3 regions of the Fictibacillus sp. b24 genome follow, and region 2 is predicted to be linked to each of the others. Evidence: riboswitches for the same ligand, from Rfam matches in the RefSeq annotation. Region 2 holds a riboswitch; each other region holds the start of a gene.
The links. A riboswitch is a leader RNA that binds a small molecule or an ion and turns the genes downstream of it on or off. The one in region 2 is predicted to bind cyclic di-GMP.

Region 1 (10,621 bases), 2.0 Mb from region 2:
CATAAGATAGTCCACAAGTTCCGCCGCGCTTGGTACGACAACGTTTTGCGGTCCGTAAATGTTCTGCATCAGCTTCTCTTCTTCCTCCGTTATCTCTCCGTTCGCAATGAACATGCCAATTGTTTCGATTCCGAGTTTTCGAGTTCGAGTAACCGCTTCGTGCGTATCGAGCACACCGTGCGTTTCGTAATCAAAGGCAGCTGGCTCACCGTCTGAGAAAACGAGCAGTATTTTTTGCTGCTCCGGCCGTTTTGTGAGCTCCTCACCCATTCGCCGGATCGAATAGCCGTCACGATTGTCTTCTTGCGGCTCGAGCTGAATGATGGATGCCCCTGACTGATGAAGCGAATTTCGATAGGAAATCACCTCATGAAAGTAGTTCGGCTGATCGTTAGTTGTAGCATCAGCGGCATCTTCCCAAAAACCGACGACAGAATGCGGAATTCTGAGGGCTTTTAACGTTTCGTGAAAAAGAACGATCCCCTTTTGCGTCTCTTCCATCTTGTTGAACATGGACGCGGAACAGTCTACGAGCAGCGTGAACGTTGTGTCGAGCTCATGCTGAGATTCTTGTTTTTTCCGGAAAAGTCTTGGGTTCTTGTCGGTTGCTAGTCTTGTAAGCTTCTTCCCAAGTCTTCCAAAATGCAGATCTTCTCTTGGTGATGTTCGCTTGTGCTCCATCGTTTTCAAGAAGTTTTGTTTGAGCTGCGAGACGAACGGAGCAATTTCTTGATTGTATTCATCGTATTGCGCAATTTCGTCTGGTGCTGCGGGTTTCGCTGGAACGAAATGTTCGGTTACGTTTTTGTTTACTTCACCGTATGGGAAGTGGTTGTTAGAGTCAGAACCTGTTTGATTATTATCGGTTTCGGCTTCGTGTTCGTTTTCGGTGTTGAAGTCGTTGTTGTCCGTCGACTGTGCGCTCGTTTGGACCGATCCGAACACCGCATCTCCACTTTCTGCCTCCCTCGCACCTTCTCCTAATAAATCCGTGTTCGTCCCTTGATCGAGATCCATTTGTAAAAATGAATCCTGCGGGTCAGATGTTTCATCGTGCCAGGACGAATGTGATTCTTTATCTTCATCGTCTTCATCCTTTTCGGAATCATCATCTTTAGTGATGGTTTTCTTCGTTTTTGTTTCGCTGTTGCGTGTTAGGTCGTCAAAATCCTGTTCGTTTTCATGAGTTGTATCTGTATGTTTCGGCTGATCGCTGAAACTGCGGTAAGCGGTTTTCATGTCTTTTAGGCCCGTGTAAGATACTGTGATTTCCGCCATTTGGATGATAATCGCAGCAATGTCTTGTGTTGATTGAGCTGTCGTTAGTTTTGTGAGCAGCGGTCGCAGCTCTTGGTATAGTGCTTGAGTTTCTTGAGGAACCGTCACAAATCGTTTATTGGCTAAAAGAATGATATGACAAAAAAGCGCGTCGAGTTCACGCTTTTGCTGAATATGTTTTCGATACTCCCGATTGTAGTGCACTTGGAATGTTTCTTTACGCAGTTTAAACGCATGCATCATCCCCGGCCGGTCATTTGTACAGATCTGTTCTAATCGGAAGTCTTCCGCGAAAAGAAGGACCTGCTTGAGAAATTCCCGGTGCGGATGGGATTTGAGCTGCTGAAGCGTGTTCCAAATCACGTGGTCATCCGTATGAAATTGCGTTCCGTAGCTGCGCAAATACACGTCCGATTTCCAGCCTTCCAGCTGAATGTCGCGCGGGTATGGGTTCCAGAATTGGCTGACGTGAGTGACGCCGCTTTTTCGTTCAAGGTACGAGTGGTAAGAGAACGAAACATCCATTTTATCCACTTTTGAGAGTGAGCGTGAAAGATCGATCAATTGCATGTGAACAAAAGAATCGATCTTTGTATCCGCAAATATTAGGAATTTCATCTAGGGAAAACCTCCAAAGTCGTGGGAAATAAATTGTGTGGGGTCAGACCCCATTTCCCAGCTTACGCAAACAGCGTCGCGGCCACGTTGGAAACGAGGGCGCGTTCGCGGGCATCTTCGAGCTTGTCGGCGATTGCGCGCTGGATGGCGCGCTTCGCCGGCAAGTAGACGGAGAGGTCGGCCGCATCCAGCAGTGCGCGGATGGATGCGGCGTCCTCGGACAGATGGCCGGCTTTCGCCTGACCGATAAGGTCAGATGAAAGCTGGACAAACTTCGAGAGAACGTCTTCGTCTTTTTGCTGAGACTGGTTTTTCAGCATTTCTTTTAACGTATCACCTTGAATGTAAGGCACTTCGATCACAACGAAACGATTTTTTAACGCTTCATTCAGCGGCACCGTTCCGATGTACCCTTCGTTAATTGCAGCAATGACATTGAATCCAGGCTGCGCTTTTACGACTTCCCCAGTAAACGGATTTGCAATTGTACGTCGGTAGTCGAGCATTCCGTTTAGAATCGGGAGTGTTTCTGGTTTTGCAATGTTGATCTCATCGATGTAGAGAAAGTGTCCGTTCGTTGCCGCTTTCGTTACAGGTCCTGGAATGAACTCAATCTCTTGCTTTCCCTCGTTGTAGCTTAACGTTTTGTGGCCGAGAAGAGCTTCAGCGTCTAAGTCAACAGAAGCGTTCACTTGATGAAGCGGCTGTCCGAACACATTTGAAAGTAGCTCGGCTAGCTTCGTTTTACCTGAACCAGTCGGTCCCTTTAACAGGACATTTTTTCCTAATGCAAGTGCGATCACAGCGTCTTCTATAAGGGAAGCGTCAGGCGCTGTGTAGCCCCGCTCACCAATCAATTCTTTATATACATCTGGTAAGTTTTTTAATCGTTTCGCCGCCTCTTTCTGCAGCTTTTCTTTTATTTCAATCGGAATTTGAAGATTCATATCAAAAATCCTTTCTTTTTCGATGATCTGTTTCAAGATCACCTTATCTATCAACAGTATTTCCACTATTACGCTGTGTAAAGCCTTACACAATGTAACATTGTAAGCTTTTTCAGTGCAAGTGGCGTGTTTGATGTAAACATGCAAGTGCGATTGCATCACAAAAAAAGCTGATCAAAAGGAATCAGCTCTCATTTAGAATCATAAAGTTTCCTTGGATTTTTTTACTGTGAAAGCGAAGTAGGTTGCGAACACCACAACCATAATCGATAACGTCATGATTCCCTTCGTTTCTTTTTCAAGTGAAGTCAGGCCAATCAAAAATTCAGGCACAAACAACATGAGAGGTATGACAATTGTGAACCACGTTTTGCTCCATAAAGCGATTCCGATAAAGATTCCAGCTGCAAGTATTGTTGCCACTATATTTCCTGTTGTTCCTAGGTCAATTACTGATGGCGTTTTGTATGCTTTGTTTGCCAGTAAAAGCCCTAAAAAGAATGCGATCGGTAAACTTCCTAACAAGAAAAAGATTACGCCGTTTTTTACTTTAGAAAGCTCTCGGCTAGCTAAGAACTTGAAGGTTTTCAAATATAACAGAGTTAGAAGCAAGCATGCCACAGGATATCCGATGACTTGAAGAAGCGAATATTGCACTCCGCCTCTGATGGCATCTCCTAACAGCACATAAGCAAAGACCCCTAGTACGATCACCGGAAAATACGATAACCATTTAAAGTCAAACGACATCTCCTCTGATAGCTGCTCCATGTATACTTTTGGCGAGCTTCCGACAATATGCTGAACGGATTTGCCGCGCTTTTCCGCTTCCATCAGATGATCTTCTAATTCTTCTACGATTTCATTTATCTCATCGTCCTTTTTTCCACTTGAGAATAAATAAAGTCTTAAGTTATCTAAAAAATCCTGACTTTCTGCCGTTAACGTATGTTTTGGCGCATTCATTTTCCGCTTCCTTTCTTTTTTAAAATTTGATCCACCGAGCGGGATAACTGACTCCATCTTTCAATAAAAGCCTCTAGCTCTTCTTCACCTTTTTTCGTAAGTGAATAATACTTTCGCCTTGGTCCTGCCGTTGATTTCTTTAACGTTGTGGTTACGAGTTCTTCTTTCTGCATACGAATTAAAAGCGGATAGATCGTCCCCTCACTCGTTTGTTGAAATCCGTAAGTCTCCAGCTTTTCAGCTAATTCGTAGCCATATACTTCACCTTCTTGGATAATGGCTAAAAGACAACCATCGAGAATCCCTTTTAACATTTGAGTGTTCGACAAATAGGTGCACCTCTTTTCACTATCTTGTATTGCAAGGGTATTGAATAAAAAAAGAATGTCTTGCATTACAAGATATACCAATAGTATATGCAGAGCTAACTTGTATTGCAAGGTATTTGTGTAAAATAATTCCAACATTTATTTTTCTTTCTTCATAAGCTCTACCACATGAGGTTTCGGATCCCAGCAATTGAACTGGTACTGTGGTTTTGTCTCAAAACCAAGACGTACGCAGTGATATCGCATACCTTGGCTCGTTTTTTCCGGCTTGAAATTTATACATGTCGCGCAGCAATGATACTTACTTTTATCCATAATCGTTAGCCTCATTCCTTTAACGGTCGGTAAAATAACTCTTTATGATCGCCATATATTCTCGTACGTGTGCCTGAGGAACAGATGAGATTCTGAGCGGTGACCCAAGACCCTCTGCTTCAATTCCAACACGTTTTGCAATCATCTTTGTTCGAAAAAGATGAAAATCACTCGTTACGATTAACAATTGATGATCGGCACCAATCATTTCCTTCGTATATAAAAGATTTTCGTACGTACTTGTAGCCTTTTCTTCAATCTGTATGCGTTCAGGCTCAATCCCATTCTCTACTAAATAGTTTTTCATGATCGTGCCCTCACTCGTTGTTTTTCCGAATCCAAGCCCGCCGCTCACGATAAAGTTAACATTCGGATGGTTCTCGGCATAAGCAAGTGCTTGATCTAGCCTTCCTTTAAGAACAGCACCAGGTCGGTTGTTTTTTGTACCGCCGCCAAGAACGAGGATGGAGTCTATTTTTCCTGAGACCTTCCCCGGGTCAGTGTTAGCAGATGTCAGAATAAGAGTTTCTAGAGTGGCAGCAAAAAGTAAGCATAGGACAATAATCGTCACGGTTGTTTTTTTGTAGGTTTGAAAAAGTTGCCTTGCCATATTGTGTCGATAATAGATGACGAAAAAAAGCGCACCCAAAAGGAAGAAAACCGCCAGACCCATGTCCATGTTGGTCGTTTGGATGAGCATAGCCGTTGCATACACGAGAAAAATAATACTAAGTGCTAAAAATAGTTTTTTCATAGATTTCTCTCCGTTCATCTATTTCTATATTCTAGGATATCAGAAAAAGAAAAAGAGCGGAGAATGAAGATTCCGCTCTTGGAAATTTATTTCGTGTTTTTGTTTTTTTCAATCTCTTTTTCAATCTCGTTTGTGATGTTAGCTTTTATTTCAGTGGTTGACTTAGTAGCAGCGTCATTCATTTCTTGTTTCTTTTTCGTCATTGCTTCCTCTTTTTTCTTTGTAACTTCAGCCATTTCACTGTTGTAGTGGGACTGTATTTCAGTCTTTTTGTTTGTTATAATCTTTTGTTTCTCATCTTCTAGCTCTTGTTTAGCACCTGAGAAGATAGAAGCAATGCTTGTGCTTAGATTCTTCAATAGTGACTTTTCTTCATCCTGAAGAGCTTGATCTATTTCTGGCTTGTAAGTGAACGAAACGATCTGGTTGTAGAGATAATCAGCAAGTTCCGGCTTTGCAGCAAATGCAGATGTTGAACCCACGCCTAATGCCAAAGTTGATGCTAAAACAATTTTAGGCCATTTCTTTGTTGCCTTTTTCTTTGCACTGAATTTTTCTTTTCGAGAGATTTCCATAACAAAATACCCCTTCCTTTATATAGAACGCATAAAGAAAGCGGTCGGTTGCGCTACTAGCTTCAGTTGTTCCAAGCGCCCACATACAGAACAACCTTCACAGCTCCACACTATCTAATTATATTCTGATACTAAATTACCACCAGCTCTATTCACTGTAAATGGGTATTTAGTAAGTTATTACTAAATTTTCATTTTAGTAGGATTTTATTTAAAGATTCTATTATAGGTTTTGTATTGGTGGTAATTATTTGGGTAATTATTATAAATCCCATTTTTTGAATTCCATTTGAGAAGAAAAGAAAAACGACATTGTCCACCTCCAGTGGACAATGTCGTTTAGAATGTATTTGTCTGGGGTCTGTCCCCCTTTGTGAAACTCCCCACAATGTAGGCAAAGAAGGATAGCACGATTGGCATTACAACCGTATGCATGCCCCATAGGTTCGGGTAGTTCAGGTGCAAATACATATAAGAACCTACTCCAACGAGTATAGATGCGATCGCTCCGTTGGCATTTCCTCTTTTCCAATACAGCCCCATAACAATTGGCCAAATGAAGGCTGCTTCTAATCCACCGAATGCGAAGAGATTGAGCCAGATCAGCAAGTCTGGCGGATGAATGGCCATCGCGAACACACTTAACCCGACTACAGCTGTGATTCCGAAGCTTAGTTTTTTTACAAATTGCTCTTCTGCATCTGGCTTGATGTAATTGATATAAACATCCTTTATAATTGCTGAGCTGACGAGCAGTAGCACAGAGTCAACCGTTGACATAACAGCAGCAAGCGGCGCAGCTAAGACAATACCTGCCAACCACCCTGGCAGTACCTCGAGTGCCAATAGAGGCATTACTTTATCCGGAACCTCGATCCCTGGGAGGACTACTCTTCCAAACACACCCGCTAAATGCATGCCAAGCATGATAAACCCTACAACGAACGTTCCGATGATCATCGCTCTATGCATGGCTTTTGCGTTTCGGTAGCTCATCGCTCTAACCGAAATCTGCGGCAATCCTACGACACCCACACCAACCAAAATCCAAAATGACGAAACATAAAGAGGTGTAAGGGATTGATCCGAGCCGAACGGCGAAATGAGATTTGGGTTTTCCGCTCTTAATTCCCCCATAATGTTCTCTATTCCGCCACCTGCTATAATCGTTCCTGCTAGTATGATGACCGTCCCGATCACCATGACAACGCCTTGGATCGCATCTGTAATCACGACAGCTCGAAATCCACCTGCAATAACATAAACGAGGACAGAACCCGAAAAGATAAATAGGGCTGTTGTATAGGATAACCCGGTGAACGACTCGATTAGCCTTCCTCCGCCCACCCATTGGGCAGCCATCGCTGAAAACAAGAAGATAACAATGCTTAACGCTGACAATATGACGACCCACTTGCTTTCATAACGCGCTTTTAGAAAATCAATAAGCGTAACTGCGTTAATCTTACGAGCCACTATCGCAAACTTTTTTCCGAGGACGGCTAGTGTAAAATAACCTGTCACAAGCTGCGCCATAGCGAGCAATACCCAGCCAAGCCCTAATTGATAAGCAGCACCGGGACCTCCAATAAAGCTTGAAGCACTGCCATAAGTGGCAACCATCGTCATAGCGAGCACAAAGCCGCCAAGTTCTCTGCCTGCTAAAAAATAATCTTGTAAAAAAGAAGGTCCACTTTTTATATGACGGGAGGTGTAAATACCAACTAGAAAAACAAGGATCAAAAAGAACGCTAAAGGAAGGATCACATCCCAGTTCATCGAACATCGCCCTCCTCTTTTGGCTCTGAATCTTCTGTATCAAACGGAACTTCTTTGAAAAAGAACTTCACCATGATATATACCAAAACAGTAAAAACTACAAATCCTACAATACAACTGTAAAAAAACCATGCAGGAAATCCGAGTATGTATGTGTATTCTTTAACAGGGCGTCCACCTAGACCGTAAGCAAACGCATACCACCAGATAAAGTTTAAGATAGCGAGCACAGTACCCATAATGGCTTCTTTATTTGATACTCTGTATCGCCAGTCGATACGCTTTTTCATTTTTTACCCCCCCTGGAGTTCAATACGTAAAATAAGTCCACTCATTACTATGGCAAATTCAATTCACCTTGTCGAGTTCTTTCGACTTTAAAGAATTCTTCTATTCCTACTCATGATATCCCTGTTTTCGTGACAATATAAAACGAGCCCCTTTTTTAAGGAGCTCGTTTTATATGATTATAGAGTTATTGAAGCGGTGGTTGTGTCTGTTGTGATGGGGCATAAGCGTTCAGCATGCTCGTCATATCCTGTTGGTTGAGCTGTGGAACTTGATAATAATGATGCTTATTTTGCCAAATTGACAGCTCATAAGCCATCTCTATCCAGTTCGGGATTCCGTCTGCTAAAACACGTCTCATCACCGGATTGGTAACTTCTAAGGTCGCCATCGCTCGTAACGATGCATTGGACTTTAATGTTCCTAGGATGAGGGATGAAACAGACTCATCATTTAATTCGGTCACACCTTGAATTGGTTTTTTAGGCTGCGCTGGTTTTAATCCGTATACAAAGTCATTGTCTTGCTTCATCATATAAGACTCTGTTTTGTGAGCTGGATTTGTTCCTGTTTGAAAAGCCTGCACACAAGCATTGTATTCTCTTGAAATATGCTGATAATGGCTGTTCAGCATTGTTTTCAATTCGGGATCCTGCACGTGGCCACGGCACATCGTGTATAGATTTAATGTAGAAACTATGCCACTCAGCATTTCATGAACATCAAACATCTCGTGACCGCCATGATTGAGCTGAGCAGGTACTTGACCAGTCTGCATGTTTTGATGGATGAATTCGGGACTGTTAGTTGCTGCTGGCTGCTGGTTTTGATTCAGGTTGGGTTGATTCGGTTGATTTGGATTCAATATGTATACCTCCGTTAAATAAAATACGGGGTTATTTTGTGTAGATATAAGGTAGATATTCATTTTCGAGCTAATTTATCGGAAAAATTTCCGGGGAAATTTGATAAGAAGTGCTATAAAGGCTGTACTTTCGACAAAAACATTGTGGATTTTGTTTCGGAAAATGTATAACTTTGCGAAAAGGAGTGATTCGAACCGATTGCATTCCCACTTCCTTGTGGGGTTTTACTCAAAAACAATAAGGGAAATAAATTGTTTGGGGCCAGTCCCCATTTCCCACATACGGCTATCAGCAAGTATAATAGAAGTACAACTGAATAGAAGTACAACTGAAAGGAGGTGAAAATTATTCCTAGATCACCCCGCATTTGGTACCCTGATGCTGTTTATCACGTGACGACTCGCGGAAACCGCAGGGAACCTCTATTTTATTCCCATCTCGATTTCCATCGCTACTTAAAGATCTTAAGTCACTGTGTTAAAAAGCACGCTGTCGAGCTCTTCTCTTATTGCCTCATGACAAACCATACGCACCTTCAAATTTTGTGCAGCAAGTCCCCACCTGGAGAATTCATGAAAGAACTAAATGAAACGTATGCCATGTACTTCAACAAAAAATATGAATTAACTGGTCATGTATTTCAAGGACGCTACGGAGCAGAATTGATCGAAGAACGTTCGTACCTTCTAGATACGAGCCGTTACATTCATTTAAACCCTGTGGCCGCAGACCTTGTTATGTTTCCTCTCGAATACCCTTGGAGCAGTTACCGATATTATGTGACCCAGTCGGTATGCCCTTTCGTAGACACCTCAACCATCCTTGGACTTTTTCAAGATTCAAAAACTCAATATCGAGATTACGTAGAAAGTAAGATATCACCAGCAGTTGAGCTGTAAATCGGATGTAAAATTACACTCTATCAATGAAAGAAAGTCAGTCACAGCAAAGAAAAAGCCGATTTTGTCTTTCTGTGAAAGACAAAATCGGCGAATGTGTAATTGTATGGGGTCTGTCCCCCTATATGTGTAAAAAAATAATAGACTTGACACAAAATATGGTATATAATATTTACAAGATTTACCGATATTAATGGTGCAGAAGTGGTTATTATATTAGAGGGGGAATGGACCATGAGCCGAAGCAATGCTCTTGTCTTAACTACAGAGATAGACGCCATTCGCACGACCATGTATGAGGTAAGCAAAAAGGTTAATAGTCTTGCAGATCCGCTTCTTGTTCAGTTAAGTCAGATTTTAGATGAGAAATTAAACAAACTGGATCAAATAAAAGATTGCGCATAGATATTACGCATACACACATTTAATTCAAAAGTTAACCGAGGTCTTGTCTGCATGGATAGGAAGCTCGGTTTTTTATTGCTTGATTGACTCTTAAACTTTTAACCGCTGATTGGGGTAATACTTTGAAAACGAAAACCTATGTATCCCTTGCTATTTCTATAGTATTTTTACTTTCCTTATATTTTATCATTAGGCCAAACGAGATTAGTTTTCAGGAATTAGAGCTAAATAACCTTTCACCTGAAACTCACAAGTTAATTACCCGTTCAACACTGGAAAAAGGAAGCGCGTATCACTTCTTCCCGAAAACAGATAGCCAGAAATCCATCTATTTTTATTTTGACCGAAACGACAGCAGAAACTTGTACAGCTATCCAAAGGCTACTCTAGTGACCCAAAAAGATAAACTTCAGATTAGAATAAATAATCAAGATGCCTATCATGATGCGGATGCGAAAGATACGTTATTACTAGAATTTGAGCAGCAGCCTTTTCCAAAGCATATAGAAGTCCTATTCAACAACAGAAAAATAGGGCTAAAAACTATTACATACTAAAATTTTGTATACACTGCCGGATCATCTAAACGTTTCACCCGTCAT
Region 2 (10,621 bases):
TGTGATAAATAGTTAATAAAGTGAAGTAATTTCAAAAAGCAAAACTGCTTTAATTAATCCAGCAGTTTTGTTGAAGAAGCTATCATGCGTTTCATGTCTTCATCAGTCAGGTTAGCAAACTTTTTTTCTAAATACTTATTTTTAATTTCATCCATTTTTTTAGCGATTTCTTTACCGTCTTCTGTAATTTCCAGATATACGATTCTGCGGTCTGAATCTGAACGAACACGCTGAATATAGTTTTTTACAACAAGGCGGTCTGTAACTGCGGTAATATGGCTTGACGATACCTTTAATTCATTGGCAATTTCAGATGCCATTAAAGGACTCTGGTTATATAGAGTCTGCAGTACAGCAAATTCGTTGCTTGGAATATAATCCGAATACACTTCGTTCAGACCTTTTCGTAACGTACGGAAAAGTCTTCGTAAACTCATTTCAAGTTCGCGTTCTAATTCATTTCTTCCTTGGGATTGCCCTCTATTCTCCATTTTAACACCCTTGCTTTTTGTTTCTTCTATTAGTATATGATAATTTATATTTAATAAGAAAGAAAGTAAAAGGTTTGAGGGGAAGTTTATGATGAAGAATTCAACGTTGTTTTTTGTGCTTTTAGGATTTGGTTTCTTAATCGGAGCTGCATATTGGGTTTGGGCGATCACAACGCAATCACCACCTGGAGGAATGTAAAAAGTTGTTTTATCTTACGCTGTGCTTTTGAAAGTGGTGGGTTTCCGCTCTAGGTGACTTCTCTTCATGGGGCGGGTGAGCCTCGTACGGTAGGACTTTCGCCACCTTGCGCATTTTACAACTTTTCAATGGTGAAAGCTACAGATGTAAAAGTCTTTTGGAAACGCTCTTTTCTAAAAGATTGTTGCTTTCAAATGTTATCTTCTATGATTGTTGATTGAAGTGTAAGATGCGAGACTCCTGCGGGACAGGCGGGCAGGTGAGACACTTAAAAGTGAAACGAACGAATGTGGCTCACCGCCCAGTGGAAAATAACCAAAAAATAACGAGCCGCTTATGGCTCTTTTTTTGTGTTTAAAAACATTTATAAAGTAGGTGTAAAATTTCTGGAGGTGTAAAGATGAAAGAAAAATACAAAATTACTAATCAATTTATTAAAAATGAATGGAAGCAGCGTCCAGGCGGGAATCGCATTCCTAAATATGCTGTAGCTCATGATACAGGTAACGCTGGTTCAACAGCTCGGCAAAACTATAACTATTTCAATAGCAAGCACTTAGAAGCATCTGCCCATGTTTTCATTGATGATAAACAAATTCTTGTAATCATTCCGTTGAATGAAAAAGCATGGCACGTACGTTCTGATGTCTCTGATGCAAACGAATGGGGAATAGGGGTCGAACTTTGCTACGGTGGTGCTATTCAATTTCAAGAAGCATACAAACGGTATGTTTGGTTTTTTGCTTATTTATGCGAAATGTATCAATGGGACCCAGATCGTCATATTAAAGGCCACTTTCAACTGGACCCAAAACGGCGAACAGATCCGTTGAATTGTTTTCATCAATATAGTAAGACGTTTCCTTTCTTTATTGAGGATATAAAATATGAACAAAAGAAACGAACCGTCAATACAGAAGCATTTAATGAGACCATAACATCATCTGGAAAGCTTTTTAAAGTGCAGATCGGGGCATTCTCTTCTCGGGAAAACGCAGAAAAGCTTGCATTGAAAGCGAAAGCAGCGGGGTTTGCTGTTCATATTGATTACATTTAAACCACTATTTTCTCTTTTTTCCACGTATAGTACACAAGTGCGATTCCGATCAAAACAAACAGAGGTTCAAGAAGATTTGCTTCAGGACCGCTGGTAATACGATGTAATTGAAACACCCAGTGAAACAAGATGTTATCTACCGTTAAAAACAAGCCGATCGCAGCTAAAAATCCATGAAAAAATGATGTGCTGTAGCGTTTGAAGATATACAACAGAATCAGAAATAAAATGAAAACTCCTAAAAATACTGCTCCAATTCGTTCGCCTGCTGTCACAGCTTTAAGCTCCCAGGCAAAAGCTCTAATTGACCAGTGAGACATAACAAATAGACCGAATAAAAAGCCGAACCAAATCTTCATAGTAGCTCCTTCCTAAACTATCAACAATTTACGACATGTTTTTTGTGAAAATAGGTTTTATATCCATTTAATAATGGTATATAAGTAGGAGGTATGCAATAATTTTTTGTTTATATAGGGGGATATAGATAAAATGGAGCGCCAATTGAAAGAATTGGGGAAAAAGATCATTGAAAGTAAATATGATCTGGCGAAGAAGATTGATGAGGTTCGAGTACAGCATGGTGAAAATCCGCCCGTTCTAACAGATTTTGTGAAAGAACTTCGTGGAGAATTATTCACATATTTTGGAGAAGCACTATATGAAGATTTTAAAACCAGCGAAGAACGGTTTATCAAGTGGGGAAGGAAGAATGGCGAACTTGCGGTTGAGTATGAAGTGCCTTTAGATACCGCACTAAACAGTACGAGATTTTATCGGATCGTGCTGTGGGACTTTATCCGAAACGAGATTAACAATGAAAAGTTTTCAGCCGATACTGTTTTAAAAGCAGCGTCAATCATTGATCCGTTTTTAGATGAAACCGTTCATGCTTTTAGTGTAGCTTATGTAGAAAACAATAACAGAGTACTCGGATTGGCCCGAGAAGCCATTGAAGAACTCTCTGTTCCAGTAGTTAGACTGACGAGATCCGTCGCTGTTCTTCCTCTTGTTGGAACGATTGATACTCACCGATCTAAGTTAATTATGGAAACATCACTTCAGAAATGTATGGAACTAGAAGTTGAGCATCTGTTTATCGATCTGTCTGGAGTACCAGTCATCGATACGATGGTAGCTCATAACTTATTTAAAGTGATTAATTCACTTAAGCTCCTCGGTGTAAAAGTTACGTTAAGCGGTATGCGGCCTGAATTAGCGCAGACGGTAGTATCATTGGGGATCAGTTTCGAAGGGTTTTCCATTGCGGGTAACTTGTATCAAGAGCTAGAGGCAATGGGAATCGGTCTTCAAACCAAATAAAAATCTAAAATACCTATCTTTTATTAGATAGGTATTTTTTTCTTGTATAAAAAGAACGTTTGTTCGCATATAATAAATAAAAAAGGAGGTTGCTTCATGACTAGCATGTTTTTAAGATGCATCCAGGAAAGGACTGCGGTGGAGATGATTTACCTTTCGCGAAAAGGGAATATTTCTCACCGAATGATCATTCCATACTCACTTCACGGAGACATAATTAAGGGCTACTGTTCAGTTAGAAAAGAAATCCGAACTTTTCACATAAGAAATATATTATCTGTACAATTTCGTTTTTCGCCTTCTTAAGATTGGAGGAATTGTCGTGCAATACGGAAGCGAAGAAGAGCGTTCGCTCATTGAGAAATTTGTGATGTATCCGATTTTACTCACAGTGTTTAATCGGGACCTGCAAATTATTAACGGCTCTCCATTAAAGTTGAGGCAGCCATATGTCGCATTAATCGAACAGATTATGAATCAAATTAGTAAAGATCTATATGATGTTAGAGTTGAACTCCGAAAAAGAAGAATAAAGGTGATGGATGGCAGGCGTGAAGCAGATATTACTGAATACGAGATCTTCATTAGAGGGTACCGTGAAATTATGCGATTCCCGAACGTTCATTTGAAGAACAAAGCCGAAACGCTTATGCTCTCCTACCTTCATGTAACAGCGGAATAAGCCAGAACACATTCAGGTTTCCTTTTTCATGCCAACTGTATACAATGAATGCAGAAACATATGATGATAGTAGACCATTAGAAATTGAGGATCCGAATGGAACATTTTATTCAGCTTGCCAGACAATTGAACAGTGAAATCATGATTGAGAGCCAAAGTCCGTTTGATCCGGTATGTCCGGTAAATACACCACATCCTTGGCAGATGCTAGGCTGCGGTAATTACGCGGCTGTTTTTTTACATCCAGAATATCCCGATTATGTCGTGAAAATTTATGGCAGGGACGAACACGGTCTGCTGGATGAGAAGAAAGTATACGAACGTTTAGGCGATCATCCCGGGTTTTCTGTTTGTTATTACACGGAAAGTAGGTTCTTGATTTTAAAACGAATCCAAGGTATTACGCTTTATGACTGTGTGCATAAAGGAATTAAAATACCTGAACATGTGATTTTTGATATTGATCAAGCCTTAAGTTATGCAACGGAAAAGGGATTGCAGCCTAGCGATGTACATGGGAAGAATGTGATGATTTCGGGTAATAGAGGAATTATTGTGGATGTATCTGATTTTTATAAAAAGGAAGATTGCCGCAAATGGAAAGACTTGCGTAAAGCGTATTTTAAGTTTTACAAAAAGACACTTTACCATTTCCCTGTAAAAATTCCTTATTTTGTTTTAAATGTTGTACGGGTAGGGTATAGGTACTATAGGATGTTAAAAATTTCTAAAGACTACAAATAATAGGATGAAATACCCATATAAAACACTGGCTAAAATTACCTATATAGTATATAATATCTATAAATCAATAGAAACCTTTGTTATTAAGGGCAAACCAGTTGAAAAGCTGGGACGCAAAGCTATGGGCCTAAAGTATGGTGAGACATGCAATGGCAGCCGGTTGCCAAAGGGAAGCGGACTAATGTTTCGATAGCTGTTGGATCTGGGAGGTATATTCTTAAGAGATGTGTATTTATTGTAAATACATGACCACTTAGGAACAAAACTGACAAAGAGATTCAATGTCTATCAACATTGTATTAATGCTTGAGAGGCAAGAAGGTCGAGGAAGTGAAGTTCAGAGGAGCGGAATGTATACGAATACATGAGCACCGGATGAACAAAACTGACAAAGAGATTCGATGCCTATCAACTTTAATTAAAGCCATTCCCTTTTTGGGTAATGGCTTTTTGTATGTAATTTTTCAGGATTTGAGGGGTTGCAGAAATGGAAAACTTCCAACTAGACTTGCGCACACTCAAAAGAAACTTGTTTTCAAAATTTATGGAGTCTATTCCAACCATGATACATACTCACAAAGAGCATCTCGGACAATATGATGACTTTCATACGTTTCTGAACGGTTTTGTTGAGCAATACGAAAAAATATTAGTGAAGTTTTTACGGGGTATCGTTCATGCGGTTTTTTTGCCGGAAAAACGTTTTGAATTATTTTTAAAACAAGCTGAACAAAAGGCTTTTCGGTCTGGTATTCATTTTTTAAGACATCAGCGTATTCCGCATCAGACACTTGCTTGCTTTACTAATAGCGTCAGTGAATCTGTTCTGCAGCAAGTAAAAAAAGAAGCAAAAAATGAATCGCATGTTGTTCAACTTTTCATGTTGGACAGATGGAACCGTATATCACATCGGTCAGTTACTGGATTCTTAAGCGGTTTTTCAGCAGAGCAATTTAAAGATTTGAAAGAAATAAGTATTCGTGACCCGTTGACCAACCTTTATAACCGTCGCTACTTCTATGACTGTTTGGAAAAAGAGCTAAAGAAAGCGCACAAACTTAAACTGCCGTTAACACTCGTTATGTTTGATATTAATAACTTTAAACTGATAAACGATGAGTATGGGCATCTTGCTGGAGATGAGATCCTTCAACAGATCGCTGAGCTTTCAAAACGCTTAAAATTGTTTTCCGGATTTAGATTTGGAGGAGATGAATTTGTATTTCTTCTACCGGGAATTTCAGAAGCGGAAGCGTATATCCTTGTTGAAAAGATAGAGAGTCAATTGATGAGTTGGAACAATTCTATTTCACTCGCTTACGGTGCAATAGAACTTCTTGCAGATGCATGTGAAAACATTGATTATTATCTTCAACTGGCTGACGAACGAATGTATACGAACAAACGAGAAGTGAAAACGTGCGAAACGTAAGAAAAATATGATGAAAATTGATTTATGTAAAATACAGGAACCGTGTGCTATAATTTCCTAATATAGCATAGCGTGAAGGAAGATGACTACATGAGAGAATGGTTTGTAATAACGGAACACCGGTCTGAAAACATATCTTCTTTATTGCGGTGGTTCTTTTTAGTTCTTTGCATCCCTATATTTTACTATCCTCCTATTTCAAATGTATTGAACTATGAAACAGATACGTTTCCATTGCTATTGGCGATCGGAATACTATATATGACCTCAACGCAAATCGTATTACATAAATGCCATGAAAAATCCGTGTACTACCGATTTTTTACAAGGGGTGGCATTGTTTTTGACTATATAGCTTATGCTTGGCTCATGCAGCTGTCTGGAGGAGCAGAAAGTCCGTTTGTTTCAGTCGGTTATTTAATTGTCATTCATGCAGCTCTTTATTGGAGATTGAAGGGAGCTTTCCTTTTAGGAGCAGCAATTTTTAGTACCCTGATGTTCTTTTTTATAACAGACAGTGGCTATCAGGACACTATGGCTTCCTTTGAATTTTTTATGAAGAGTTGTTTCTTGTGGCTGATTGCATTATATGGCGGTATCATCGCATCTAAAGAAAGACAGCACTATCTTGAGAAAAACATGTATCAGCTTCAATCCGAACAAGACTATTTAACAGGGTTGCTTAACCACAGAAAGTTTCAAGAAGATGTATTAGAAAAAACAAAACAAAATAAGCCTTTCACTCTTGTCCTTTGTGACATTGACCGATTCAAAAATTTTAACGATCAGCATGGCCACTTGATTGGAGATGAAGTGCTAAAGCTCGTGGGAGCAACCTTTAAACGGTATATCTCTATTAAAGACGGTGAAGCTTATCGGTATGGCGGTGAAGAATTTGCGTGGATTTTGCATACAGCTAGCCAACATGAAGTGAAAAAGATGATTGAATCCATCAATAGTCACTTAAAGCGATTTCCTTATACCATCGGAAACGAACCGTTACCAGTAACATTGAGTTATGGTATAGCTATTTATAAAACGGGTGAAAAGCCTGCCGAAATGATCCAAAGAGCCGATATGCTTTTATATGAAGCAAAGTCATCAGGAAGAAACACGTTAAAACTGGATACCATCAAAATGGAGGAAAATCAGCTAATGATGTAGCGGTTTTCCTTTTTTATTTTGGCTCATTTTAAAGGGTTAGTACTATGAAATAAAGCCAAGAAGCAGTTGATTTCCGTTTCAGGTGCTCGCTTTCCGCGGGGCAGGCGGTGAGCCACATTCGTATGTTTCACATTAAGTGTCTCACCTGCCTACCTGTCCCGCAGGAGTCTCGCACCTTCCACTACAATCAACTTTTCAACGAAGCAACAATCGTTTAGAAAAGGCTAGAAAGTAATTATTCGCATGTACCTCAGAGTGTTCATATTAAAGAATTCATTGTTACTTTTGAAAGTTGATCTCCGTTTCAGGTGCTCGCTTTCCGCGAAGCAGAGGGTGAGCCACATTCGTATGTTTTCACTCTCGAGTGTCTGACCTGTCTAGTTGCAGTGGCTTACCCCTCCAGGTCAAAAGTTAAATGGTCCGTCATGAGCAAAGTGCGCTTTGCTAGCCCATCCACCTTTTGCTCATCATCACTTAAAACTTTATATGTATGATTTTGCTGGATGGCCCGCTTGTCGGCGCTGAACTTTTTGAACTGTCTGTTTGTCCCGTAGAAGTCGGCAATATTAAGCTACAACCAACTTATGAACTTCCAACTAGCAACAATCCTAAAATATTGTTGCTTAAGACATCACTGACAAGTTGATTGTAGTGTAAGACGCGAGACTCCTGGGGGATCAGTGTGACAGGTGAGACACCTAAGGGCGCATAGCGCCGAGGTGGCTCACCGCGCACCTCCCGGAAAGCGAGCGTCTGAAACGGAGATCAACCACTTCCAGAGCAACTATGTAGTCACACAAAAACATTTCTTTTAAGAAAGCTATCCTTTAAATACCAGCTGTAAGTACTCGTTTTTGAGGATAGGAGCCTTTGCCGTCCTACTAGATTATGAGATAATAGAAACAGAATATATGTACGGAACAGGGGATGAACAAAATGAGTTTGCAATATATCTTGGGACGATCCGGCAGCGGAAAGTCCCACTCTGTCTTTATGGAGATTCAAAGAAAACTTAAAGAGAATCCATCCGGAAATCCAATCATCTATCTAGTTCCAGATCAGATGACCTTTCAATCAGAATACAAGCTTGCATCCACCCATGGATTATCTGGTATGATGCGTGCGCAAGTGTTTAGTTTTTCGAGACTTGCTTGGCGTGTTCTTGGTGAGACCGGGGGCATGACAAGAATGCATATCACCTCAACAGGCATAAGAATGATGCTTCGGAAAATTATTGAACACAAAAGAGAAGAACTGAAAATATTTAAAAAAGCATCAGAACAAAGCGGATTTTACGAACTGCTTGAGCTCATGACAACAGAGCTGAAACGTTATTGTGTGAGTTCAGAAGACCTTACGTGGAACGCGGAAACGCTCACTGCCTTAGGTCAAAAAGAGAATAACAAGAAGGTGCTTCAAGACAAACTTTCAGATCTCAGCATCATCTCAGGTGCACTTGAACAAGCACTCGCTGGCAAATATCTTGATTCTGAAGATTATTTAAGACTGCTTCAAGAGAAGCTGCCTTATGCTGAGAGTATTAAGAATAGCGAGATTTACATAGATGGATTCCATTCTTTTACACCTCAAGAGCTCGAAGTTGTGGCAGGTTTAATGGCACATGCAAAAAAAGTCACGATTGCACTTACAACAGATGAAACCATTCAACTAGATACAGATCCGCATGAACTAGACACATTTCACATGACAAAAAAGACGATTGGAGTTCTCACTGAGCAAGCGAAAGAACTAAATGTGGAATTGGAAGAACCGATCTTCCTTCGCGAAAATCCTAAATTCTCTTCTCGGGCGATTGCTCACATTGAAGAGCAATATGACAGGAGACCTGCTGTTCAATCATCGGACTTTGATGGGATTCATGTTGCAGCTGCTGTAAATGTAAGATCAGAAGTGGAGGGTGCAGCAAGAAAGATTGTGGAGCTTGTAAGGGATCATGGATATAGATACCGTGATGTAGCCGTTACAGTCCGAAACGCTGGAAGCTATCAGACACTTATTGAGACTGTTTTTTCAGACTATGGAATTCCTGTTTTCCTGGATCAAAAAAAGTCCATGCTTCATCATCCGCTCATTGAACTCATTCGTTCCTCTTTAGATGTTGTTTTAAAGAATTGGCGGTATGAAGCCGTTTTTCGTGCGGTTAAAACAGATATGCTCTATCCGCTTGATGAGATCAGAAAAACAACCTCTGAGATGAGAAGGTGTATGGACGAACTCGAAAACTATGTATTAGCGCTCGGCATTCAAGGCAAGAGATGGACAGATCCTAAGCCTTGGAAATATAAAAGATTTAGAGGGTTTGAGTCAGAAGACTTCGGTAAAACAAGCCGCGACGACGAAAAAGAACAACTGATCAATGATTTGAGGGACATGATTGTGTCTCCTCTAAGTCGTCTATCAAAAGGCCTTTCAAACAGCAGAAGTGTTATAGATTATTGTAAAACCCTTTATCAGTATTTAGAAGATCTTCATGTCCCGATGAAACTTGAGCGCTTAAGACTGCAAGCGGAGTCTTCAGGGAAACTGAGGGCAGCATCTGAACATGGCCAGGTTTGGAACGCAGTGTTAGGTCTGCTTGATGAAATGGTAGAACTTACGGGTGAAGAAGAACTGTCAAAAGATACATGGATGCAGATGCTTGAAACGGGGCTTGAAAGCATGAAGTTTGCCCTTGTTCCGCCATCATTAGATCAAGTTTTAGTTGGAACGATGGAGAGATCAAGATTTACCGACGTAAAAGTTAATTTCGTGCTTGGTGTAAACGATGGTGTGATTCCTCTTAAGCCAAAGGATGATGGTTTGTTATCAGAAGACGAACGAGAAGCGCTTGAACGAAATGGAGTTGTTCTTGCGCCGACATCACGAAGGAAACTGCTCGATGAACAATTTATGATTTATCTTGCGTTAACAAATGCTAGTGATCATGTGTTTGTTTCGTATGCACTAGCAGATGAGGAAGGCAAGACACTTCAGCCATCAATGGTTATTCAGCGGCTGCGTGATCTTTTTCCGAAGTTAAAGGAAGAGCTTTATCAAAATGAACCAGTTCTTGACGAGGATATTGATTTTGTGCAGCATCCTGTAAAGAGCATCTCCTTTTTAAGCACACAGCTGAGAGAATGGAAAAAAGGGTATCCGATCTCAACCGTTTGGTGGGATGTTTACAACTGGGTTATTACAAATGACCAATACGGCCATTATGCGAAAAGGGCTTTATCAAGTCTGTTTTATTTTAACCGTGAAGCACCATTAAGCTCTTCAGTATCACAGGATCTGTATGGTGAAAAGATCTTGACGAGTATATCTAGGATGGAGCTTTTCCAGTCTTGTCCGTTTTCACAGTTTATGTCGTATGGATTAAAACTGAGAGAACGTCAAATGTACAAACTCGAAGCACCAGATATTGGGCAACTGTTTCATGCTGCGTTAAAACAGATGAATGATGCCCTTCAGCAAAGAAGAGTTTCTTGGGGAGATCTTTCAAAAGGTGATTGTTACAGGCTGGCAG
Region 3 (10,621 bases), 2.0 Mb from region 2:
TGAAGAAGCCGTTCCGATGAACTACAAGTCTGAAAGCTGGACGAAGGGTGATGTAACGAACTCTTCTTGGGTTCTTAACGCAGGTCCTGAAGACGAAACTTTGCTTGTGGACGTGAAAATGGAAAGCGAACCAAAAGGCAAAGACGGCAAGAAACGAGACATTAAAGCAAAATTTGAAATGACGGAAAACGGTACAACAGAAGGGATCGGATTCCACATTAAAGGTGAAGGCACGGATAAAAAATCCAAGTGGACAGCAAACCTTGTCCCAGCTGGCGATGCACCGATGGAACTTCCGGATATGACGATTGAGATCGAGCATACAGGTGACCAGAATCTTGATAAAGATTATGCGAACCACGATTACAAAGTAACATTGACTGGCAACGACGCAACAATGGGCGACATCAACGTTGGACTTAACATCAAAACAAAAACAACGTTTGGTGAGAAGCTGAAGTTCCTTGAGTTATCAGAAGGAAAAGCAGTAAACGTTGCTGAGATGAGCGATGCTGAAATGATGGGCATGATGAGCGAAATTCAGCGTAACATCGAGCAGTTTGTAGGCGAAAATGCTTCAATGTTCCAAGGACTCTAAACTAGATTTATAATAAGAAGGACAGAGATAACTTCACACAAAGTTGATCTTTGTCCTTTTTTTACACACATGATGACATTTGCTAACCTGGATGAAACAAATACTTTTAAGCGAAAGGAACGACACTATGAGGCAAACGCTACTCATTGCCCATCTAACGGTAAAATGCTGGCTCAAACAGCCGTTTCCGCTGTTCGCCATGATGCTGTTTCCGATCCTTTTGCTCGGAATCACTTATCTTGGACTAAAACCGCTGCTCGAAGAAAAGCAGTGGGTCGAACCTTTTGCCGTAGCGATCGTGGATGAAGATAACACCTTTGAAACAAAACTGCTGATGAAGCAGTATGAAGAATCAGAAGAACTGCAAAACGTCCTTGTTTTTGAAAAAACAGATGCTTCGACCGCAAGTGAGCGGTTGACCGCGAATGAAATCGCTGGAATAGTCATCGTGCCAGATGGATTCACAAAGGGCATACGCCGCGGCAAGAACATTCCCGTTGCTGTGATCGGAAACCCAGAGCGCCCTTTTCAAGCTGAACTGCTGAAGCAAGTGATGGTGTCTAACGCAAACTTGATTTCCTCGGCCCAAAGCGGAGCGAACGCAGCTTTTCACTATTTGCGGAAGATGGGCTTAAGTTCTGAGGAATTTGCGAAATATCGTGACACCATTATTACCGATTTTACTCTCCAGGCTTTAAACCGAAACAAAATCTATGAAACCGAAACACTAAGTGCGTTCGGCGGAATCACGACGGTTGAGTTTTACAGTTTGTCGGGCGTGTTGATTCTGCTATTAGTCGGCGGATTGTTCGGCATGAGCTTAACGGCAAGAAGTGAACAAACAGCTCTCCGCGAAAGACTAAAACTTCAAGGCGTAAGGTCGGGCGTCTTCTTTTTTAGCAACATTCTGTCCGTTTTCGTGCTGCTCGTCATCCAAAGTATTATCCTGATATCCCTTTTCTACAGCGTCACCAAAACGTGGAGCCTATCCGCAACATTAATTCTGCTCGCATTCTGTTTAGTGGTATCCTCCATTTTCGCACTCGTTCAAGAGCTCTTTCAGCGAAACGGAGCAAAGTGGGGTACGGGCATCATACTCGTCGTAAGTATGGCTGCCACGAGCGGAAGTATTTTACCATTATCCTACCTGCCTGAAATGTGGCACAGCGCAAGCTTTCTTAATGTGGTGCACCACGCACACAGCGGTTTAGTAGAGTCGCTCTTTGTCGGCGATGATTCTTGGATGCCGGTAATCATGTTACTCAGTATTTCTGTTACAATTTGGGCTGCGGGATTACTACTTATTACAATAAAGAAGAGGTTGCCATGGTCTGGACAATTGCCTTTACACGTATAAAATTATTGCTTCAAAGTCCGTTGAGCTGGATCGGCTTGTTGATTCCCGTCCTATTGCTGAGTTTTTTAAACATGTCTGTTGAAAAGACCGCGAACGCAACGAAAATCCCTGTCGTAATCGTGGATGAGGATGCTACAGAATACTCCAAAACCGTTATTGAAAGAGTGAGTAAAAATCCAGCGATCGCTGTAAGTGTGAGTAACGAAGACGAAGCCCGTCTACAAATCGAGACGCAAAAAGCGGCAATCGGTTTTCTCATACCAAAAGGATTTATGGATCAAATTCAGAAAAATGATGAAGACGGACTCGTGACCATGTGGCTCTCAACCGGTACTATTTCACACGGCTTAGTGCGCGAAATTTTTGCAAGCGAAGTGAAACGTTTGTCGAGTAATTCGTATGGCGCGAACACCGTGTTAAAAACGTACGGAAAGAGCGAAAATCTCAATGCCGCAGAACAAGCATCCGTCTGGAAAGATGCTTGGGCGTTTAGCGACAAACATTGGGAGCCAAAACCGCTCATGACTATTGATTACAAAGTCGGCGTCACGAGTGAAAAAGCCGAAACGGCTGAGACCGGATCCGCAGCTTCAATCTATATTCCCGGAATGCTCGTCCTCTTAATGCTGTTCAGCTTTTTATGGAACAGCTGGCCAATCAAAGACCGCAATTCAGGCATGCGCTCAAGAGTCCCATATTCGGTGGGCAGATTTTCTGTGTATTGGATCGGTAATGCCCTCGGGGTGCTGATTTTACAGTTTGTGCTTCTGGTTCTGTTATGTGGTTTTGGCTGGTGGAAAGGTGAACTCGAGGTAAACGGAGCGGTAATTTTTGCGCTCATAGGATATGTGCTGTTTTTAAATGCGCTATCCTTGACTTTCGCCTATTTTGTTCACGCCAACCGCACATGGCAGGCGATTACACTTTTTGTTGTGCTCGCCACATCGCTATTAAGCGGAACCTTTTTTCCGAGTGACGAACTTTCAAGCTTTTTAGAACGAGCCGCACAATGGACCCCTCAATATTGGGTCATATCATCACTGCACCAGGATACACTGCTGATCCCACTTGTTTTTGTAGGAATCAGCATTATCTTATACGGACTTTCAACGATAAAGGCAGGTGACAACGCTTGATTGCTGCAGAAAATCTAACAAAGAAATTTGGCAGAAAAGAAGTTTTAAAGAATATCAATTTCATAATTCAAAAAGGAGAAACCGTCGGCGTTGTAGGCCCAAACGGCGCTGGAAAGTCTACGTTGCTTAGAATCATCGCAACCATCATGAGCGCGTCAAGCGGAACGGTTGAGGTCGATGAATTAGATGTGAAAAAAGAGAAAAAGGCGATCCGTCAAAAAATCGGATATGTACCGCAAGAAATTGCCGTGTATCATGAGTTAACAACGCGAGAGAATTTAAGATTTTTTGGAAAGTTAGCGAACAATTCATCTGAAGAAAGATGGATGAAACGTTGTGAAGAATGGCGGCTTGCTGAGCATTTGGATAAAAAAGTGAAGCATCTGTCTGGCGGTAATCAGCGAAAACTTAACATCTTGATCGCGATGCTGCATGACCCGGAGATTTTGATTTTGGACGAACCAACAGTAGGAATAGATATCTCTGCAAAACAGGAAATCGTGAATGATTTGCGCGAGCTTGGAATGGAAGGGAAGACCATCCTATATTCCAGCCACGACGCGCAAGAGCTTGAAACATTATGCACCTCCTTTTTAATTTTAAAAGAAGGTGAGCTGCTGTTTTACGGATCCAAACAAAAAGTAAGGCAGTTTGGGTCGATTGCGCAATCAAAGAATTTTGCGGAGACGCTTGGGGAGATAGTGGGTTAAAAATTTGGCAAAGGATTATTCTCATAAGTGAGAGTAATCCTTTTTTTATTTTAAAATATCAAATAAAGCTCATTCGACTTAGTTTGACAAGATGGACCAAATTCCTATTTTCCGTAACTCAACCGTAAAACACAACCTCTTTTTTATATAGTAGGATAATAATAGATTACTTGGAAAATTAAAGGGGTTAGGGATAAATAATGAAAAAATGGATAGCAACATCAGTTTTAGGAGCAACTTTATTATTGTCGCCACTTCAGGCATTTGCAAATATCGGAGATCAAACACTTCGTCCAACAATGACGCATTCAGATGTAAAAACATTACAATCAATATTGCGCGATAAAGGATACTTTACATATAGCGGTTCATATACATCGTATTATGGATCCTACACAAAGAGTGCCGTAGTAAGTTTTCAGCGTGCTAAGGGCTTAACAGCTGACGGTATCGCTGGTCGCAACACGTTTAACAAACTAGGAGTCTATAACGTTAACAACTCCTATTTAGTAGAATACGCAAAACGTTATCAAGGCACTCCTTACAAATGGGGCGGAACAACACCATCTGGTTTTGACTGTTCAGGATACATCAACTATGTATTTAAAAACTCGCACAACATTACGCTGCCACGTACAGTTAAAGATATGTGGGCAAATACAGGTTATAAAGTATCAACACAAGCTGTAGGTGACCTTGTATTCTTTGAAACGTACGAGCCAGGCGCTTCACACATGGGAATCTATATTGGGAACGGGAAGTTCATACACGCTGGATCATCAACGGGTGTAACAATCGCTGATATGAACAATTCATATTGGGGACCACGTTATTACGGGACGAAACGCTTATAATCGAAAAAGAGGATGACCTTTTGTTAGGTCACTCCTCTTTTTTATGTCTATGATATGAATTAATAAACCAAATCTCTCTTTTTACTTCTATTATTTAATACTGTTTTTCTCTTGCCCTCGGTAATTGTTTGATCCGCGTCATAACTTAACTCTGAAAAGAAACAAAAGCGAGTAGCGGTATGTGGGTAAGATAACTGATTTAAATCAAGCCCCGTTGTGCAGAATACCTCTTGTATACAATCTAATGCGACACTTTCTAAACCATGATTGATAACTTCTTGCATATCTTCAAAGTCTGTCATTCGGGATATGGTTGTCCCATTCCGGTAATAGGTAAACTTTACTCCAACTTGATTACTCATAAAAAATACCTCCGTCGTTAAAAGTAAGTGTAAATAGCGATTACTATAGCTAGCCATGTTAATTATGGTGAATATTATATAAAGTACGGGTTAGGTATTGGGCAAACGAATATTATACAAAAATTTTAATAACTACTGATATTGTTTTTGTTGAACTCTATAAATATATATCCTTTTTATCTTTTATCGGTTGTAATACGGTGCTTTTAACTATATTTTTGCATGTTTAATTTATATTGGGATTGTTTTTGAATAAAAGATATATCAGAGGAATTTCAGAGTGAAGCTCACTAAAAAGTTAATCATAAAGAAAATAGCAGCCCAAGTGACTGGGCTACTATTTATTTTAACTAACAACCCCAGAACAAGATTCTTGCCCAAGGATCGCAGCAGCAATGATGCTTTTTCTTTTTAACTTTCTTGCACTTCAAGACCTTAGAGCTTGAAGAGGAAGAGGAGGATGAAGATGAAGAAGATTCACACTTGTGATCATGCTTTTTCTCTTCTTTCTTCCAAGACTTCTTCTTCTCTTTCTTATACTTGCAGTGGTCGAAGTTACCGCACTTGTAACACATTAAACGTTCACCTCACAAATTGATACCGATTTCCTATCTGAATTCGGTTTCTGTATATCATATGTAGATGGAGACAAGTTGCTTAGACGAATGATGGGGGTTTGAAAAAAATGGGGACATGTGGTGTGTGGGGTCAGACCCGGGGTCTGACCCCACACAAAGACAAAAATTACAAATATGTTCTTTCCACATAGACACAAGAGAAATTGCCCATGAGAACCAAAAAAAAAGCCACGCCGCAACTATCACGGTGTGGCTTGAATCTATTTTTTAGGTTCCTGAATGAACATACCTTCCTTAGCAAAAGCAAAATGAATGGCATGCTTCAGGTTTCTAAAATATGTACTTTCCCCAATGGAATATTGGTGTTTTGTTACTTCCATACTCAATTCTGGTGAGATACCTACTAACAACGTCTCCATACCGAACAACCGGGCAGAGGATACGAGCTTATTCAGCATATCTACCATCTCTGAATCTATGGACTTTATACCGGTTAAATCCAGGATTACAAATTTAGCGCGATGTTGCGGTAGAGAAGTAAGAGTGTGTTCCAGCATATCTTTGGAACGCAATTCATTATATTTACCGATCAGCGGGATAACCACGATATTATCGGTTACTGGAATAATAGGCGAAGAAATCTCGCGAATAAGGTCAGTTAACTCGCGCGTGCGATTTTCAACCATTGCTTCAAGCTTCATGATCTCATTTTGTTCTTCACGCTGAACAAGTTCACGAATATTATCTTTTGGCGTAATATTTGACTCTGTTATTCGTATTTTTAGAAAGTCAGAGGTAAGATCATGCTCCAAAACTTCGTACCACATGTTTGTATCAAACAGACCTGTAAATACGCCAGCCCAATGACCAGGTAAGAATCGGCCCATACGCGTGCTGTTTTGTGCCTTCTTAACTTTTGTTTCCCATCCATTAGAGATGGTAATAACCGCTTCTTTCTTTTCCACATCTACATCAATAAACGTTTTTCCCCAACCAGCAGAAGCATAAATGTTGGGCAATGATTCAAAAGATGTTTCTATAGAAACCATTGATTTTTTATAAAAATCGCTTACGACAAGTCCAGTACGATAGCCAGCTGTCTCAAAAACAAGGTCTGCCGTTCCTTCGCCAGTAATCTCTTCAATTGAGTCCAGAAATACCTTGAACGCTGAATCAGTCCAAAACAGCAAAACGTCGGCGCCTTCAAATTTAAAAATACCTTTTTCTGTGTCCCAAAGAAAAGATGAACCATTAATATCAATACTGGTTTGAGATTTCAATAATTCATTCGGCGTCTGATTCATAAACAAATCCTCCATAGGCAAAAAAATAATAGACACCCAATTCATTTACCCTATTTAATTAATCTTAAAACATATATTTTCGACAAAGGGGGTCTGACCCCAAACAAAGACAAACCCTCATTTTGTCCATTCCACGCAGACACCAAAAAAATCATAACTACACGTAAAAACCACCTGATTACAATCAGGTGGTTAGCTTTGTTTGTTTTTCCATTTATTAAACTCTAAAAACTCTTTGAACTGCTCTTTGCTTACACCAGAACCCATAGCTTCTTTTACTAGGTTGGCCCATTCTTGATCTAGGCTTTGTGTATCAACTTCCTGTTTGATTAAGTGATCTACAGATATATTCAGCACATCTGCAATCTTTTCAAGAAGCTGAATAGACGGATTCTGTTGGATATTTCGTTCTAGTGCACTTATATAAGACTTTGCTACCCCTGCTTTATCAGCTAAAGCTGTAATGGAGAGCCCTTTTTCAGTGCGGTATTTTTTTACACGTTCACCAATCATCATTTGCAATCCCCATTTTAAGTAGTAATTTGCCTTTATTATATCTTTCAACAATAGGGAAGTAAATAAATTCTGTGACCTGTTTACTACTTAATTTTCTTGTGCAACGTATTCTGTTGCAATCAGCTGGGGATTCTGTAAAAAACGAATAATCTCTTCTTTAGTGAAACCCTGATCTCTTGCTTCTTTCATTAGCTCAATCCACTCGTGATCCAATGTCAAAGTATTTTCCACTAAAAATCCCTCCAGAAAGTATATGTTATCCAGGTAACCCGGCGATCATAGCTATCTTAGCCTTAGACCCGTGGCTTTGCGCCCACTTCTTTCGAGAATGTTTGCCCTTTACTGAAGGATAAGTAGGTATAAGTTCCTAACACAAATTGATTATATACAAGCAGATAAGAAAATGTTGTCAGAAAATGACTGTAACATAAATGTAATATTATAAAATTTTGTTTACCCCCTAAAAACAAATTTAAAGGAATGATGGGGCTTATGTTGAAGATATTTCCTAGAACTTAACTGAAACAAACCAAGGATACGGAAAGGATGAAACAGATTGTCGAATAAATTACCTTTAGATTTGTCGAATCAACTCAGTTTACCCGTCATCAATGCCCCCATGTTTTTAGTTTCAAGTCCAGAAATGGTCATTGAGAGCTGTAAAAATGGTATTATAGGAACCTTTCCTTTGTTGAACGCAAGAACCTCCGATCTTTTAGAAAATTGGATGAAGCACATTTCAGAAGTGCTTCAAACATCAAAAAATGAAGACCCATCTGCCAAAATTGCGCCGTGGGGAGTAAACTTAATCGTTCACCGTACCAACAAGCGTTTTGAAGAAGATTTAAAACTCATTAAAAAGTATGAGCCGCCCATTGTCATTACGTCATTAGGAAACCCAAGTGATGTAGCCAAAATCGTTCACGACTATGGTGGCCTTGTATTTTCAGATGTTATCTCACTGGATCATGCAAGAAAAGCTGCAAAAACTGGCATTGACGGGCTGATACTAGTATGCAGTGGTGCTGGTGGTCATGGTGGTACGTTAAATCCATTTGCATTCTTAAAAGCCGTAAAAGAATTCTGGGATGGAATGACGATTCTAGCTGGAGCAATTTCTACAGGTGAGGAGATCCTTGCCGCAAAAATTCTTGGAGCCGACCTCGTGTATATGGGAACGCGATTTATCGCGACACAAGAATCTTCCGCAAGTGAAGAATACCGTCAGATGTTGATCAACTCTACACTTGAAGATCTTGTTTATACAGACGCGATCAGTGGAATAAAAGGAAATTATCTGCTTCCTTCATTACAAAAGGCAGGATTTGATGTAGAAAACATGATGAAAAAGGATTCCATAGACCTTTCATTCTCTGAATCAAAAGCAAAAGCTTGGAAAGATATTTGGTCAGCGGGACAAGGTGTTGGAAGTGTTAAGAAAATCTCTTCTATAAAAGAAGTTGTAGGTGACTTGAAGGCTGAGTATCACCAGGCATTGCAAATAAAAGAAGAGAACATACTAATTAAATAGAGTCTTAGTCCTTTAGAACTAATCCCCCAAATTCCCTGTGGATAAACGTGAATTTGGATGAAAATGGATTTTGTGAGTGTGATTGTATTCAATTTGAAGGTTGATACCAATTTGGACATGTGGGGTCTGACCCCAAACAAATACAAAAACAACACATTCGTCCACCAGGAAAGGACACGGCATATGCCGTGTCCTTTCCTAATAACTTTTTATTATCTAATTTTCATATGAAAGAGGAGTACACACGTAGAGAGCGAAAGTAATAAGTATTATCTTTATGTGAATAAACCGTGTAAACTATAAGGACTTCATTACAATAATACAAATGTATGTTCAGCCATTAAAATTGGAGGTGTTACCATGAATTTATTCTCATCCATTACGGAAGAAAGTTTTAACTACTTAATACAAGACTATGGATTTTCTGAACCGGTCGATACAGATGGGAGCTGGAAGACAACCTTCTTATATACAAATGACCAAATAGAAATTGAAATTGAACTAAATTATCGAGATATGGATACATTTATTTTCATGAGAAAGTTAGAGCAAGGTGATTCATCTGCTCGCTTGCAGTTAGAAGATATTATTGATGTTGAGCCAGTTAAAAGTAATGGCGATCAAACAACAATTGAACAATTTGAAGAAGGAATCTTAAAGAAAGCTGCGTTATTACAGAGCAACCTTGATCTAATCATGAATAAAAAAGAGAAAATTTTCTCTTAAAACAAAAAAACAAAAAAGATAACTCCGATAGATTACGAGTTATCTTTTTTTAGTTCAAAATGAACTCATTTGGTGAGGCTAAAGCTTTTTTGCGATGTATAGAAATAAATATTCCAGAGAATCACGGGTTCTCTTTTGGGGAGTAAATCGAAATTTGTAAGCTTTTTAGCAGATGAAATAGAACTATAGATATGCAAATAACATTAAATACGACCAGATTATGTCTGGTCTTTTTTATGCCTTAATTTATCCACCAACTTTTGTTGATTAACGGAACTTAAAATTTAGGATAAGTAACACATCAAATTTTAAATTTAATGCCCTGATCCATACTTAAATATAAACGTATTCAAAGGGTCATTGGTAATAAAAAATGAACTCAATCAATAAACATCTCCTTCGTATAGAAATAGATTTAGTAACATGAAATTTATTGAAAGTGTACAAAAGGGTTTAAATTCTCTGAAAAATATAGTAAAATAATTTGAAAATCAGGTTTCGTTTTATTGGAATTAGGGAAGGAGAGTATATTTGGGGATGAAACATACTATTTCAGGGTTTGGATTTGCTTTTATCTTCTTAGCAGCACTATTCGCATTGGGGCTTTATCAAACAGTCATGGTATGGGGAAATATTAATTTGTTCTTCGAGCGAATTATGGGATTAACATCAACTTCATTTATTTCTTCTATACTTCTATTCTGGTCAATAACGAGTACGTTTTGGATTTTAAGTTTGAAAATTTTAGACGTTGCGCATAAAACGGAACTCTATAATGCAAAAAATGCAGTTTTCGGTATGGTATTCTTGTTCTTCGCTATTCCATTTGGAATCTGTGCCCAAGTTTATCACGCACTAAACATCAATGCTGGTGTTACTACCATTACTACAGCACTATTTATCATGACGATTGTTTCATTCGTCATCGGATTCGTGTTCAAGTTTAGAA

Region 1: linked by a shared signal. The riboswitch ahead of QUF49_RS02320 (hypothetical protein) and the one ahead of QUF49_RS12710 (GGDEF domain-containing protein) in region 2 are both predicted to bind cyclic di-GMP.
Region 3: linked by a shared signal. The riboswitch ahead of QUF49_RS02475 (anti-repressor SinI family protein) and the one ahead of QUF49_RS12710 (GGDEF domain-containing protein) in region 2 are both predicted to bind cyclic di-GMP.

What each region holds. Positions count from the first base shown of each region.
Region 1 is NZ_JAUCES010000005.1:432,741-443,361, reverse strand. It holds gene QUF49_RS02345 (nitric oxide reductase activation protein NorD) at 1-1,896, opposite strand, end outside; gene QUF49_RS02340 (ATP-binding protein) at 1,959-2,843, opposite strand; gene QUF49_RS02335 (HAAS domain-containing protein) at 3,045-3,866, opposite strand; gene QUF49_RS02330 (PadR family transcriptional regulator) at 3,806-4,138, opposite strand; gene QUF49_RS02325 (YdcF family protein) at 4,473-5,207, opposite strand; gene QUF49_RS02320 (hypothetical protein) at 5,294-5,782, opposite strand; cyclic di-GMP riboswitch class II at 5,816-5,898, opposite strand; gene panF (sodium/pantothenate symporter) at 6,122-7,561, opposite strand; gene QUF49_RS02310 (YhdT family protein) at 7,558-7,851, opposite strand; gene QUF49_RS02305 (spore coat protein) at 8,037-8,627, opposite strand; gene QUF49_RS02300 (transposase) at 9,054-9,614, shown strand; gene QUF49_RS02295 (aspartyl-phosphate phosphatase Spo0E family protein) at 9,849-10,019, shown strand; gene QUF49_RS02290 (hypothetical protein) at 10,103-10,576, shown strand; gene QUF49_RS02285 (nucleoside hydrolase) at 10,598-10,621, opposite strand, start outside.
Region 2 is NZ_JAUCES010000005.1:2,464,447-2,475,067, reverse strand. It holds gene QUF49_RS12745 (MarR family winged helix-turn-helix transcriptional regulator) at 54-491, opposite strand; gene QUF49_RS12740 (hypothetical protein) at 920-1,048, shown strand; gene QUF49_RS12735 (N-acetylmuramoyl-L-alanine amidase) at 1,091-1,747, shown strand; gene QUF49_RS12730 (DUF2243 domain-containing protein) at 1,744-2,106, opposite strand; gene QUF49_RS12725 (STAS domain-containing protein) at 2,240-3,070, shown strand; gene QUF49_RS12720 (hypothetical protein) at 3,393-3,752, shown strand; gene QUF49_RS12715 (serine/threonine protein kinase) at 3,849-4,496, shown strand; cyclic di-GMP riboswitch class I at 4,575-4,664, shown strand; gene QUF49_RS12710 (GGDEF domain-containing protein) at 4,984-5,928, shown strand; gene QUF49_RS12705 (GGDEF domain-containing protein) at 6,019-7,092, shown strand; gene QUF49_RS12700 (hypothetical protein) at 7,583-7,738, shown strand; gene addB (helicase-exonuclease AddAB subunit AddB) at 8,029-10,621, shown strand, end outside.
Region 3 is NZ_JAUCES010000005.1:453,631-464,251, forward strand. It holds gene QUF49_RS02435 (DUF6583 family protein) at 1-598, shown strand, start outside; gene QUF49_RS02440 (ABC transporter permease) at 690-1,955, shown strand; gene QUF49_RS02445 (ABC transporter permease) at 1,925-3,091, shown strand; gene QUF49_RS02450 (ABC transporter ATP-binding protein) at 3,088-3,801, shown strand; gene QUF49_RS02455 (NlpC/P60 family protein) at 4,002-4,655, shown strand; gene QUF49_RS02460 (hypothetical protein) at 4,715-5,017, opposite strand; gene QUF49_RS02465 (STAS domain-containing protein) at 5,856-6,899, opposite strand; gene QUF49_RS02470 (helix-turn-helix domain-containing protein) at 7,092-7,412, opposite strand; gene QUF49_RS02475 (anti-repressor SinI family protein) at 7,503-7,646, opposite strand; cyclic di-GMP riboswitch class I at 7,676-7,762, opposite strand; gene QUF49_RS02480 (NAD(P)H-dependent flavin oxidoreductase) at 7,972-8,946, shown strand; gene QUF49_RS02485 (hypothetical protein) at 9,307-9,672, shown strand; gene QUF49_RS02490 (hypothetical protein) at 10,210-10,621, shown strand, end outside.